DNA from 4 places in the Hyphomicrobium sp. ghe19 genome. Region 1 is predicted to be linked to each of the others. Evidence: predicted binding sites of a transcription regulator. Region 1 holds the regulator's gene; each other region holds the start of a gene.
What was found. Region 1 encodes PhoB, which activates phosphate uptake and scavenging genes when phosphate is short. Its sites were predicted from a motif close to TGTCATNNANCTGTCAT; they were not measured.
Positions count from the first base shown of each region.

Region 2: AACL53_RS13445 (inorganic phosphate transporter) is a predicted target of PhoB. The motif match lies at 2,097-2,113, and genes of this name have one in related genera.
Region 3: AACL53_RS03685 (UDP-2,3-diacylglucosamine diphosphatase) is a predicted target of PhoB. The motif match lies at 1,335-1,351, and genes of this name have one in related genera.
Region 4: AACL53_RS18680 (ceramide glucosyltransferase) is a predicted target of PhoB. The motif match lies at 1,619-1,635, and genes of this name have one in related genera.

Region 1 covers NZ_LR743509.1:406,943-410,397, reverse strand. Annotated here, with positions in the region: gene pstB (phosphate ABC transporter ATP-binding protein PstB) at 1-277, shown strand, start outside; gene phoU (phosphate signaling complex protein PhoU) at 335-1,048, shown strand; gene phoB (phosphate regulon transcriptional regulator PhoB) at 1,083-1,790, shown strand; gene AACL53_RS01885 (zinc ABC transporter substrate-binding protein) at 1,824-2,813, opposite strand; gene AACL53_RS01880 (DUF1007 family protein) at 2,995-3,455, shown strand, end outside.
Region 2 covers NZ_LR743509.1:2,781,962-2,785,416, reverse strand. Annotated here, with positions in the region: gene AACL53_RS13450 (hypothetical protein) at 1-248, opposite strand, end outside; gene AACL53_RS13445 (inorganic phosphate transporter) at 420-2,045, opposite strand; gene AACL53_RS13440 (hypothetical protein) at 2,347-2,607, shown strand; gene AACL53_RS13435 (hypothetical protein) at 2,588-3,455, opposite strand, start outside.
Region 3 covers NZ_LR743509.1:791,830-795,284, reverse strand. Annotated here, with positions in the region: gene AACL53_RS03695 (CCA tRNA nucleotidyltransferase) at 1-795, shown strand, start outside; gene AACL53_RS03690 (hypothetical protein) at 893-1,126, shown strand; gene AACL53_RS03685 (UDP-2,3-diacylglucosamine diphosphatase) at 1,419-2,231, shown strand; gene AACL53_RS03680 (DUF3419 family protein) at 2,300-3,455, shown strand, end outside.
Region 4 covers NZ_LR743509.1:3,924,620-3,928,074, reverse strand. Annotated here, with positions in the region: gene AACL53_RS18690 (sulfate ABC transporter substrate-binding protein) at 111-1,115, shown strand; gene AACL53_RS18685 (hypothetical protein) at 1,270-1,533, shown strand; gene AACL53_RS18680 (ceramide glucosyltransferase) at 1,691-2,860, shown strand; gene AACL53_RS18675 (alkaline phosphatase family protein) at 2,875-3,455, opposite strand, start outside.

The DNA.
Region 1 (3,455 bases):
GACGGTCGCCATCCGTCCGGAAGTCATCCTGTTCGACGAGCCATGCTCCGCACTCGACCCGATCTCGACGGCGAAGATCGAAGAGCTGATCGACGACCTGAAGAACGAGTTCACGATCGCCATCGTCACGCACAACATGCAACAGGCTGCCCGCGTCTCGCAGCGCACCGCGTTCATGTATCTCGGCGAGCTCGTTGAATTCGGCGTCACTCAGAAGCTTTTCACAAACCCGACGGACAAGCGGACACAGGACTACATCACCGGCCGCTTCGGATAGGGCGTGCTCCGATAGTACGAGGCGTCCAGTCTAAATCTGACTTTAGGAATTGAGACCATGAACGAACATACCGTGAAGTCATACGAAGACGAGCTGAGGCTCCTCGATCGCCGCATCGCGCAGATGGGCGGCTATGCCGAGAAGCTGCTCGTCCAGGCCATGGATGCCCTTGAGCGTCGCGATCCGAAGCTTGCGGAGAAAGCTGTTGCCGACGACGTCATGGTCGATCAGCTCGAGCGCGAGTTGCAGGAACAGGTGATCGTGATGATCGCCCGGCGCCAGCCGCTTGCGAACGATCTCCGTCACATCATGACGGTCATCAAGATCGCGGGCGATCTCGAACGCATCGGCGATCTCGCGAAGAACATCGCTAAGCGCGCTCTTGCGATTGCCGGCGAGACCTACCCGAAACCCCTGATGACCGGCATGCGCCACATGACCGAGATGGTGCAGCATCAGCTCAAGGACGTCCTCGATGCACTGACGACCCTCGACGCCGAAAAGGCGATGCAGGTCTGGCGCGACGATCAGCAGGTCGACGCGATGTACAATTCTCTGTTCCGCGAACTTCTGACCTACATGATGGAAGATCCGCGCAACATCGGCATCTGCACGCACTTCCTGTTCGGCGCCAAGAACATCGAACGCATCGGCGACCATACGACCAACATCGCCGAGAACGTCTACTACCTCGTCCACGGCGTTCCGATCGCAGATGATCGGCCGAAGGGCGACGAGACGTCGTCGACGCTGATAACGCCGCGTCAATGACCAGAATAGTTTGAAGGAACACTGACGAAACGCCATGCCAGCTAAGATCATCGTCGTCGAAGACGAATCGCCTCTCGCAGAGCTTCTGAAATACAATCTTCAATCCGAAGGCTATGACGTCGTGCATGCCGCGGATGGAGAGGAAGCAGAGTTGCTTCTGTCGGAGCAAAGTTTCGACCTCGCGATACTCGACTGGATGATCCCCAAGATCTCCGGTATCGAGCTGTGCAGGCGCCTTCGCAATCGGACCGAGACGCAAAGTCTTCCGATCATCTTGCTCACCGCACGCGGCGAAGAAACCGACCGCGTGCGAGGATTGACGACAGGCGCCGACGATTACGTGACGAAGCCCTTCTCCGTTCAGGAGTTGATGGCAAGGATCAAGGCTCTGCTTCGGCGCGCCTCGCCGGAGCGGATGAGCGACATCCTCGTCTCCGGCGAGATCACGATGGATCGCGGCGCGCACAAAGTAACGCGTGGCCCTCGCGAAGTTCGCCTCGGCCCGACAGAATACCGGATGCTCGAAGTTTTCATGGAAAGCCCGCGCCGCGTGCTCTCTCGCAGCCAACTGCTCGACCGCGTCTGGGGTCAGTCCTCCGAAGTCGACGAGCGGACGGTCGATGTTCACATCGGTCGCCTCCGGAAGTCGCTGATCCGTGGCAACGAAAGCGATCCGATCCGCACTGTGCGTGGCGCCGGATACGTATTCGACGGCCGCGAGGCGGAAGCCCAAGCCCAATAGCGAACCGGGCAACGGGCTCCGCGATTGCCTTGCTTATTCCTCGCCCTTAAGGCAGCTCGCGACATTGTGGGCTAAGCCGCGCATGAGTTCGAAATAGAGGCCGGGGCCGGGCGCCAGCATTTGGCCCTCGGCGTCGATCGTGCCGGAGCGCGCATGCGTTCCCTCCGTCACGGCCGCCACGAGGTTTGGCTGAAAGCTCGGTTCGGTGAAGACGCAAACGGCGCCGAGAGACGACAGCTTGCGCCGGACTTCCGTCAGGCGCTTGGCGCTTGGCGGCACATCGGGACTGACGGTGATCGAGCCCGCGGCGCTCTGCCCGAAGTGGTTCTCGAAATACTGTGTCGCGTCGTGAAACACGATGAACGGCTTGCCCTTCGAGCCGTTAAGTTCCGCCGTAAGCTCGCCGTCGAGCGCGTCGATATCGGCAATGAGAGACGCCGCATTGGCTTTGATCTTTTCGGCTTGCTCAGGATATCGCGCCTGGAGCACCTTGGCGACATCGGCGGCGATCGCCTTGGCATTCTGCGGATCGAGCCAGATATGCCCGTCCTTGCCATCCTCGTCATGATCGTCGTCGTGCTCTTCCGCGGCACCGGAATGCGCGTCTGCTTCAGCCGCCGCCTCCTCATGCCCATGCTCATGCTTTTCGAAGGTGCCGCCTTTGCGCTGATCGAGAAGCTTGACGCCGTCCGCGCCCGCCAGCGTCAACACCGTGACGTTCGCGGGCAGAGATGTCACGATTTTCCGCGTGAAGGGTTCGAGTTGATCGGACACCCGTACGAACACATCCGCATCGTGGATGGCCCGCGCTGTCGATGGCTTCAGCGTGAAGGTATGGGGCGAAGCGGAACCCTCGACGATGAGCTGGGGCACGCCGACACCCTCCATCACCCGGCTGACGAGGGAATGAATGGGCTTCGTCGTGACGACGACTTTCGGCGGCTCTGCGGCTTCCGCGCCCGGAACGAAGAATTGCGCCAAAGCAACGAAGAACGCCGAATACCGCACCGCCGAACCCATCATGCGCCATCTCCTTTTGCGCTAAAGCGTATGTTATAACAACCATTTGAAACGTCGCGCAACTGGTACGGCAAGCCTCTTAGGCCACTCGATAGACCAAGGGCGTCGCAATCTCGCCATGTTAAATGTGCGTCCGTAGCTGTCGCCGAAGAGATTCCCATCGCACGAAAGGTCTGAGCTCAGCGTGCTCAAAATCAGCAAGACATACCGTCACTTGGCTTTGGTCTTCATTTCCATGTTGGCCATCGTCATCCCCGCATCCGCCCATCCGCATATGTGGGTCACGTACGTATTGACCGTGGACTACGACAAAGGCGCCGTCAGCGGCGTCGATCACGCGTGGACTTTCGACGACTCCTACACGTCGATGGCGCTCGAAGGGCTCGATACGAACAACGACGGCAAGTATGACCAGCACGAACTGGCCGAGCTTCTGAAGGTCAACATGGATGGCCTGAAGGAGTTCAACTACTTCACACTAGCGAAACTCGGAGAGGACCAGCTCGAATTCTCGCCCCCGACTGGCGCTCGTCTCGAATATACGAACGGGGTGTTGCGCCTCTACTTTCATTTGCCGCTCGCCAAGCCCGTGCCAGCCGATGCCGAGGGGCTGACGTTTGCCGTCTTCGATCCGTCCTACTTCAT
Region 2 (3,455 bases), 2.4 Mb from region 1:
GCGACAACGGCAGGGCGCGACGCGGTTCCCGGCACATCAACGGCCGGGCGAGCAGGCGGAGGTGCAGAAACGGGAAGGGGCGCTGCCGCTGCTTTCGGAGCCCCCGCATCTTCCACTCTATTGGCTGTGACGTTCGACGATTGTCGCCCTCGGGAGCGACGGCCGACCCAGGAGAAAAACCGGAAAACAAGGCCGCTGGCGACGACGAAGAGCAGTGCCCAGGTGAGGGCGAGGACTTCCGGCGGCAAAGGAACCTCCAACAGCAACGCTAAGAGAAACAACGTCCTCAAAACGCAGCGGCGCGTCAACAGTTGGCGGCAAAATTATTCGTACCCACGCGGAGAGTAACTTCAGCACAATGAAGAAAGGCGCGGCCTACGGGCGCGCGCCTTTCGAACCAGTTCTGATTTCTTCGAAGATCAGAACACTTTCGAGAAGATAACGTAGAGACCGCCGGCAAGAACAATCGAGACCGGGAGCGTCAGAACCCATGCCATGAGCAGGTTCCGCACGGTCGCCCATTGCAGACCCGAGCCGTTGGCAGCCATCGTTCCCGCCACACCCGACGACAAAACGTGGGTGGTCGACACCGGCAAGCCGTAAGCGTCGGCTGCGCCGATCGTCGCCATCGCGACAAGCTCGGCAGAAGCACCCTGCGCGTACGTCAAATGCGTCTTGCCGATCTTCTCGCCCACCGTCACGACGATGCGCTTCCAACCGATCATCGTGCCGAGGCCAAGAGCAATTGCAACCGCGACCTTGACCCAGAGCGGGATGAAGCGCGTTGCCTTGTCGAGCGAGCCCTTGAACGCGGTGATCGACTTGACTTCGTCGGGTTTCAGGTTGTTGGCCTTGTCCTTGAGCAGGAAGCGGAGTGCTTCCGACACCAGGTACATATCGTTACGTACGTTCGAGACAGCTGCCGCGGGCACCTTGTCGAGCGCGCCGTAGGTATCGACCTGCTGAGAGATATCGCGTACGAGAGCCGCGATGCTCGGATACGTGCCCTCGTTGATTGTACGCGTCGAGATGTAGGCTTCGACGGCCGGCCGGGGGTTGCCGAGAACGTTATAGCCCGACGCCTGCTTTTCGATCACTGCGGCTGCGGCCGCGGCATTCGCCTTGAACTCGACGATCTGCGATGGGCCCGGCGTGCGGTTCAGAGCATAAGCCGTCGGAATGGTGCCGATCAGGATGAGCATGATGAGACCCATGCCCTTCTGTCCGTCGTTCGATCCGTGTGCGAACGAAACGCCCGTGCAGGTGAGGATCAGAAGTCCGCGGATCCACCACGGCGGCGGCTGATTGCCTGCCGGCTCCTTATAGAGCGCGGGATTGCGGACGATGAACTTCAAGATGAGCAGGAGAGCCGCCGCGCAGGTGAAACCGACAACCGGCGATACGAGCAGCGAGGTGCCAATTTCCTGAGCTTTGCCCCAATCGACGCCCGACGTGCCGTTGCCGCCGTGCAGCAGCGAGTTGGCGACGCCAACGCCGATGATCGAGCCGATCAGCGTGTGCGACGACGAAGACGGCAAACCCAGCCACCAGGTTCCGAGATTCCAGATGATGGCGGCGATCAAGAGCGCGAACACCATGGCGAAGCCGGCGCTCGAGCCGACCTGCAGGATCAGCTCGACGGGAAGCAACGAGATGATGCCGAAGGCGACGGCGCCGGTCGAGAGCAATACGCCGAGGAAGTTGAAGAAGCCGGACCAGAGAACAGCGACGTTGGCTGGCATCGAGTGCGTGTAGATGACGGTCGCGACGGCGTTCGCGGTATCGTGGAAACCGTTGACGAATTCGAAGCCGAGGGCGATCATCAGCGCGACGCCCAGCAACAAGAAAGGTAACCAGGTCGTGACCGGCACGTTGGCCGCTTCGATATCCTGATAGAGGCTGTAGGCGGTAAAGAAGAGGCCCCCGGCTAGAAGCGCCAGGAAGATGAAGACAGTAACTGTGCTGGTGCCGTGATCGAGATTGGGCTTGCTGCTTGGTGTGCCCGCCGCCCCTGCCAATGCACCGCTCAACGCCACGTCAGACATGGTTTTTGTGCCCCCTAAATACCCATTTCCGGGGGACCTAACGCCGCTTTTATTACAGTGTAGTGACAGTTCACCGAAGACGAACTTGTGGCGCTTTCTGATGGTTTCGTAAGGGGAAATATCTGCGCGCACGACGCTTCCAGCGCATTGGTCTCCCCGCTCGAAGTGAATGAATCGCTGGCCCATCGCACCGAAAGTTTCCTGCAGAGCATTTTACTTTTTCTTCGTTCGCTTTTGGGGAACCGATCCCTAGCGTTGCGGAACAGCTCAAACGGCTGGTACCAGCTCGGGGAAAAATGAAATGAAAATCGCGAAATTGGTTTTGCTTGGGGCGTTCGTTTTGGGCGCGAGCATCTCCGCCGAAGCCGCAACGTCTGCGCCGAAGCTGCATGCTCCGGGCGCGAAGACGCTCGTCTCGCATACGGCGAAGGACGAAAAGAAGAAGCACGCTCACGCGCACCGCGCGCACAAACATAAGCACAAGGTCGCTGAAGCGCACGCGAAGCCCAAACCGCACAAAGCGCCCGCGCATGCGCACAAGGTCAAGAAGGTGAAACACTAACCCCTGATCGCGTTCCGGCCGGGGGGCGGGATAGCGTTATCAGCCACCGCCAAAGGGCACTTTCCGTCTCGCGTTCGGAAGGTGCCCTTGGCGGGTTTTGTTCTTTAGAGAGGGGTATCGATAGCGGCGAGCTCTGCCGAAACGCGCGCCGATCAATCACGCGTTCGAGGATGACACGGGGGCGCACTACTTCAAGCTTGTAGCTGAAGCCCAGCTCCTTTTTAAAAAGGGCTTGCAGGTCTTGTAAGTTCTGCTTCGCACGAACGAAGTCCGATGCAACATGAGCCTTCAAATCATCGGCCAACGAATTTACTTCAATCATCATCGGGCGCAGTTTCGCCGTTTCCGATAACGGAATGCTATGGCTCACGAGCCGACCCTCCTCCGCATCAAGAGATGCGACGGAACAAATGGCCTGTGTTAGCGAGGCTCTTGAGTCATTAAATGCCCTCAACGTCGCTAGGGCGCTGTTGTGCCGGACATCCATGTTCATCATCGCATTGAATACGAAACTATCTTTGAGAGCTAATAACATTCCCATTTCTTCGTGGGAAAAATGTATGGGCTCTGGTGGATTTGCGATTGGAAGATACTTTTGCCAGGACTCCCCATTGCACCCATCAGCTGCCGCACGGACATCACTTTCGATGAAGTGCTGGTGAAGCCCATGGGCAGTCGAAAATATGCGCATGCTTTTGAATATGAGCGAGTTGGCCAGTGCTTCCCTCTGGCGTTTGTGATCCTGCTCGCGCACAGAACGGGTTTCGCGTAAAGCAATCAACTGAACCGCTACTGCGATCAATCCGCCAACTACGGCGCCGACGATCGCTGCCCACAATTCAGTCGAC
Region 3 (3,455 bases), 380 kb from region 1:
CGCGTCCGCTTCATCGGCGATGCGGAAGCGCGGATACGCGAGGACTACCTTCGCATTCTCCGCTTCTTCCGCTTCAGTGCCCAATATGGGAACGGCCAGATCGATCCGACCGGCCTCGCCGCGGCGGAGGCATTGAAGGATGGCCTGATCCTCCTCTCCGCCGAGCGTGTGAGCGCCGAGATGCTGAAGCTTCTCGCAGCACCCGGCGCACCGGACGTTCTTGGCGTCATGTATGACGCAGGCATTCTGCAACTGGCAGTTCGGACGCAGATCGAGCCGGATCGTTTCGCCCGGCTGGCCGGCATCGAAGCGGCCCTCGGCGAACCACCCGATCCGATAACGCGTTTGGCGGCCCTCGCCGTCATTCATCCGGGCGACGACGTCTTTCTCGCCAACCAGCTCAGGCTCTCGAATGCCGACGCCCATCGCATTGCAGCAGCCCTTGAGACCGATCCGGGGATCGATCCGCACACACCGGAATCCGCGGGCCGAGCGGCTCTTTACAGACTCGGGCCGGAAACTTTCCGCCGTGCGGCACGCCTCGCGTGGGCTCGGTCCGGCGCTTCGCCCAACTCCCAGACCTGGCGCGCTCGTGCGTTACTGCCGGATCGTTGGAACGCTTCCAAAATGCCCTTTTCCGGAAGCGATGTCATGGCGCTCGGTGTTGGCCAAGGGGTCGCCGTCGGCCGCGTTCTCGAGGCTTTCGAACGCTGGTGGATCGAGAACGATTTCCCGTCTGATGCCGAACAACAGCGCAAAGTGCTCAAAGACTTGGCGGCAAAGGCACTTGCTTAGCAAATCAAAATATTTCACTTCACCTGGGCTTTTGCTCCGGATAGGTTCTCCGGCGTTGCGGGGTCTGCTGTTTGTATTGCGTTGAGGAAATGACCTGATGGACACTATAGGTCGGGAGCGCGAGCGTTCGCGCAAGTTCGTCCAAGTTGTCTTCGCCGTTCTAGCCCTTCTCAGTCTTATCGCAGCACTCGCCGTCTCGACGCGCGGTGTTGATCTGGGATTGCCTGAAACATCGACATATCCGATCGCGCTGGCGTTTCTTATCGTCGGCGCCGTCGATACCGCTCTGCTGTTTGCATGGGAGCTCATAGCCCAACGTACGGAGCTTTGATTTCGAGCCCCCTTGGCGGCAACGTCTGGCGACCGGCTCCGGGGAGTCGCCAGACGCCAACAAAAACTTTCCAGGCGGCTTCGCGTAAAGGCCTCGCCGCCAGGCTGCAGCAAAGCCTCAGTCCACGTCTCTTTTTCATCCGGAATTATTGGTAAATATCCGCGAGCCGGGCATTTGCCGCTCGGCTTACCTCACAGCCGCAGGCCTTCGTCATACGCCTGTTACATGAATCCCGTCCTACGTTTCGCGTGAAAGCTTAGCTGCTTTTATGGAAAGCGTAGTGACTGGGGGGCTGACATTGAGCGCACCGAACCCGGAATTGAATTATCGGGCCGTCTTCATTTCCGACATCCATCTCGGGATGCGTAACTCGCAAGCGACAGCCCTCATCGACTTCCTGAAAAACGTCGAATGCCAGGATCTCTATCTGGTTGGCGACATCGTCGATTTCTGGAAAGTTCGCCGTGGTCCCCATTGGCCGCAAAGCCACAACGACGTCCTGCAAAAACTGCTTCGCAAAGCCCGCAAGGGCACGCGCGTCGTCTTCATCCCAGGCAATCACGACGATGGCTTGCGCGATTACGCGGGAATGAATTTCGGCGGCGTCGAACTGCGCCGCGATGCCGTGCACGAAGGCGCCAACGGCAAACGCTATCTCGTTCTGCACGGCGATGAATTCGACGTCGTCGTCCGCTACGCCCGCTGGCTGGCATTCCTCGGCGACCGCTCGTACGACGCCGCTCTCGCGCTCAACGTGCCGCTGAACTTCATGCGCCGTCAGCTTGGCCTCGGGCACTGGTCGCTTTCCGCGTTCCTGAAGCACAAGGTCAAAAGCGCCGTCAATTACATCGGCGAGTTCGAAGAAGCTCTCGCCGGCGAAGCGCGCCGCCGCGACACGCAGGGCCTCATCTGCGGCCACATCCATCACGCCAACGAACGCATGATCGACGGCATTCACTATCTGAACTGCGGCGATTGGGTTGAAAGCTGCACGGCGATCGCAGAGCGCTTCGACGGCCAATTCGAAATCATTCGCTGGAAAGAACATCTGGCCGCCCGCGGCAAGCAGGCGCCTTCGGGCCGTTGGCTCATCGAAGCGGCCTAGTTTCGGACGGCCGGCGCGCGGAGCGCGTCGTCCGAAACAAAGAAAGAAAAAACAATCGGAGATCTCATTTGAACGTCACCGCCAAAGTTTTCGAACCGACGAGCCCTGATCTCCTGAGCGAAGCCGTTCATCAGAACAGCGCTCTGAGCTTTGCTGGCATTCTCGAGCGCACCTTCACATTCGCGTTCCGTTCGATGGTCTATCCGCAGATTTGGGAAGACCCGCGCGCCGATATGGAAGCCCTCGAGCTCACGCCGCAAAGCCGTCTGGTCACGATCGCCTCCGGCGGCTGTAACGTCATGAGCTACCTGACGGCCAATCCGGCGCGCATTTACGCGATCGATCTCAACCAAACCCACATCGCGTTGCTGAAGCTCAAAGTAGCGGCCGCACAGCACCTGCCGAACCACGCAACATTCTATCGCTTCTTCGGCGCCGCCAACGACCGCCGCAATATCCACCTCTATAACGATCTGATCGCCCAGCACCTCGACGCGGATACGCGCGGCTATTGGGAAGGGCGCGACCTCACCGGCCGCCGCCGCATCTCGCGGTTCGCGCGCAACTTCTATCATTTCGGCTTGCTCGGACGCTTCATCGCCACCGGACACCTCGCGGCTCGCATCTTCGGCGCAAATCCGAAGCGCATGCTCGATGCGCGCACCATCGAAGAGCAGCGCGAAATCTTCGCACGCGAAATCGCCCCGGCCTTCGAACACCCCGTGCTGCGCTGGATCACTTCGAACCGCGCCTCGCTCTTCGGCTTAGGCATCCCGCCGGTGCAATACGATGCGCTGTGCAATGGCGGCTCGCGGCGCATGTCCGATGTTCTGAGAGAGCGCTCCGAGCGCCTCGCGACCGGCTTCGATCTGAAAGACAACTATTTCGCCTGGCAGGCGTTCGGCCGCCGCTACCCAGCGCAAGGCGAAGGCCCGTGCCCGCCCTACCTGGACAAGGCGAATTTCATGGCCGTCAAGGCGCGCGCCAACCGGGTCAATGTCATCCACGACAACATGATCCGTTTCCTGTCGAACGAACCGGCGGAAAGCCTCGACCGCTACGTGCTGCTCGACGCCCAGGACTGGATGGACGACGCCGCGCTCAACGCCCTTTGGCAAGAGATCACGCGCACGGCCCGCCCCGGCGCTCGCGTCATCTTCCGGACCGCGGGCGAAGAAAGCATTCTGCCCGGCCGCGTCTCGGACGCGACCCTGGACCGCTGGA
Region 4 (3,455 bases), 3.5 Mb from region 1:
TTTCATTTTCAGACGGCGTCGCAATGCTGAAAAAGCATGCGAAGGCTTGTCGTTTCTTCGTGCTCAACAACACCCAGTCAAAGACTTCGCTATATAAAAAGGATCTGCATATGACAATCGGGCGTGTGGTATCGCGGCTTGGTTTGGCGACGGCTCTTCTCGTGGCGGTATCGCCCGGAGCGTTCGCGCAGTCGAGCATTCTCAATGCTTCATATGACGTCTCGCGTGAGCTCTACAAAGAAATCAACCCGGCATTCGTTGCGAGCTGGAAGAAGTCGTCGGGAAGCGACATTGAAGTCAAGCAAGCGCACGGCGGATCGACGAAGCAGGCGCAAGCCGTCGCCGAAGGCCTCGAGGCCGATGTCGTCACACTCAATCAGCCGACGGACCTCGATTTCCTTGTGAGCAAAGGTGCTGTCGCGAGCGACTGGCGGACGAAATTTCCCAACGGCGCCGCACCCTATACGACCACTACGGTCTTTCTCGTCCGCAAAGGCAATCCCAAGGGCATCGCCGATTGGGATGATCTGGTGAAGTCCGGCACGTCCGTCGTCATTCCCAATCCGAAGACCTCGGGGAACGGACGCTATACCTATCTTGCGGCCTGGGGTTATGCGCTTGATAAGCTCGGATCAGACGAAAAGGCACGAGACTTCGTTGGCAAGCTTTTCGCCAACGTTCCGGTATTTGATGGCGGCGGACGCGGCGCCACGACGAGCTTTACGCAGCGCGCTATCGGCGACGTTCTCGTGACGTTCGAGAACGAAGCCGCTCTCATCAAGGCCGAGGTCGATGGGCAGAACTTCGACGTCGTTTATCCCTCGCTCAGCGTCGAGGCGGCGCCCCCCATCGCGATCGTCGATACCGTCGTCGCGAAACGCAAGAGTGCGGATGTCGCCAAGGCCTATCTCGATTTCCTCTATTCGGACGACGCGCAGAAGATCATAGCCAAGCATCATTTTAGGCCGCGTAACGAAGCCGTGCTGAAGGAAGCGAACCTGCCGGCCATCAAGACTTTCTCAGTCGAAGACAAACTCGGTCCTTGGGCGACTGTCCAGAAAACGCACTTTGCCGACGGCGGCATCTACGATCAGATCACGACCAAGCAGAATTGATCTAGCGCAATGATTGGCAAGCCGCGACAACCTGCGCGGCTTGCTTCGCCCCATTCGATCCCTCGTCGAAGCTTCAATTGACTGATAGAAGCGCTAGGGGACGCAGCCGTTCGTAATGGCGTCGCCGGGGCAAGGGAAATGGGGAGAGGTTCCGATGGGTGATCATTTTTGGCCGGCAATGTATCCGGGCCTGATAGTCGGAATCCTCTACGGCTTATCATTGCGTGGAGTATTCAATACGGTCGTCGCCGCGCTCGGCGGTCTGGTGGGCGCGGCTATCGCCTACGCGGGCTTAATCGCAGTCGACCTCAATGACGGTTTGCCTTCGGTGATCGGCTTGATTGTTGCGGCATTCATCGGCGCCTACCTTTTGACGAACATTGCGCAAAGGTTCCGGGGTTCCCACGCGAAATCCTGAGCGCCGCCGGGCAAGCCGAGCGAAATGCACAGCTTCCGCGACGGCTTGCGTTGTCGTGGGGTAGTTTTCCCCTATGTCATGGATACGTCGCGCAACTGTCGTCGAAATTTCACTGAATCCTGGAATGCAGCGGTTGGATTTCTAACCGGGGAGTGAGATGGCCGATTTCGTCACGGCGGCGGCTCTAATCTTCTGCATAGCGGCTACGGCCACACATCTCGTATCGGTCGCACTGGCGTTATCGCGCGTTACGTCCTCTCGGCGCCGCGAGCGCGGCTTGAGCGTTGAGCCCGTCAGCATCATCCGGCCGGTATGCGGTCTGGATCATTTCGATGAAATGACATTGCGCTCGACCTTTGAGCTCGCCGATAGCAGCTATGAGGTCATTTTCTGCGCTGCCCGAGACGACGACCCGGCGGTACCATTCGTCAGGAAGTTGATCGCGAAATATCCGCATGTCGAAGCGAGGCTGCTCATCGGTGATGACAGGCCGACAAGCAATCCCAAGCTGAACAATATCGTCAAGGGCTGGGCCGCGGCACGCTTCCCGTGGATCGTGCTCGCCGACAACAACGTTTTGATGCCTGAGAACTATCTCAGCGATCTCTTCCGCAGCTTCGAGCCGGGCGTCGGTCTCGTTTGCTCGCCGCCCGTCGGCAGCCATCCGATAGGATTTTGGGCCGAACTCGAATGCGCGTTCCTCAACACGTATCAAGCCCGCTGGCAAAGTGCCGCCGATACGATCGGCCTGGGATTTGCCCAAGGCAAGTCGATGCTTTGGCGCCGCGATATTCTCGATGAGGCGGGTGGCGTCGAAGCGCTGGGCGCCGAGATTGCCGAAGATGCCGCCGCAACGAAGATTGTCCGCACGCATGGTCTCCGCGTGCGCCTTGTTGATCGCCCGTTCGAGCAGCCGCTCGGGCCGCGATCCGTAAAGCAAGTATGGGCGCGACAAGTGCGCTGGGCGAGATTGCGTCGCGTAACGTTTCCGGTTTTCTACGCGCCGGAAATTCTTTCGGGCAGCATGCTTCCGATCGCATCGGGCTTCGCGGCCGCTTCGAGCGTCGGCCTTGATCCGCTGACGGTCCTCGCAGGCCTGCTTGTCGTCTGGTACGGAACCGAAGCGCTTTTGGCGCGTGTGGCAGGCTGGCACTTGAAATGGCAGTCGCCCATTGCGTGGATGCTGCGCGATGCATTACTCCCGCTCCTTTGGGTCGAAGGTTGGTCGGGAGATACGTTCGTCTGGCGCGGCAACGACATGAGCGTCGCCAAAGCAGACGCGGCCAATTCGAGCCGCGAACTCGCCGTCACGACGAAGAGCATGTAGGGCGACGGTAAGTCCTACTTCGTGAGAGCTAACGCCGGATCCGGCGAGAGGCCGACTGTGCGTCCTTCGAAGCCAGCCGCGTCGAAATATTTGGTCTCGCCCACAACCTGATAATTAAGGATCGTCCGCAGGCCCGATGGCGACGGTCCCGACACGATCGTCTTGCGCTCCCAAGTCGGCACTGCACCCTCCGGCAACGCTTCCGTCAGCGCTCTGCCGACGAGCTTGCCATGACTTTCCGGCATCAACCCTAGGATCGCAGCGATGGTCCGCCCGATATCAGCATTGCTCGCAGGAGCCTCGCTGATGAAGCCCTTCTTGAAGCTGGGACCGAACGCCGCCATGAAATTGGCGGTATCGGCACGGCTGAAGCTGCCATGCATTCCTTGCCCTTGCTGCAGACCTGTGTCGGCGACCTCGGCGGTGCAAAGCGTAGGGTCTGCGCATCCCGTCGAGAAGCTTTTGAAATTGACGACGATCGATGGCCGCGGCATCAGCGACGAACCCTGGAGATTGATCGCGCTTAACGGCAGCGTCCCGGCGAAAGTACCGAGGTTATCGTCGACGAATAGCCCGCTGACATAATCTTGCGCGA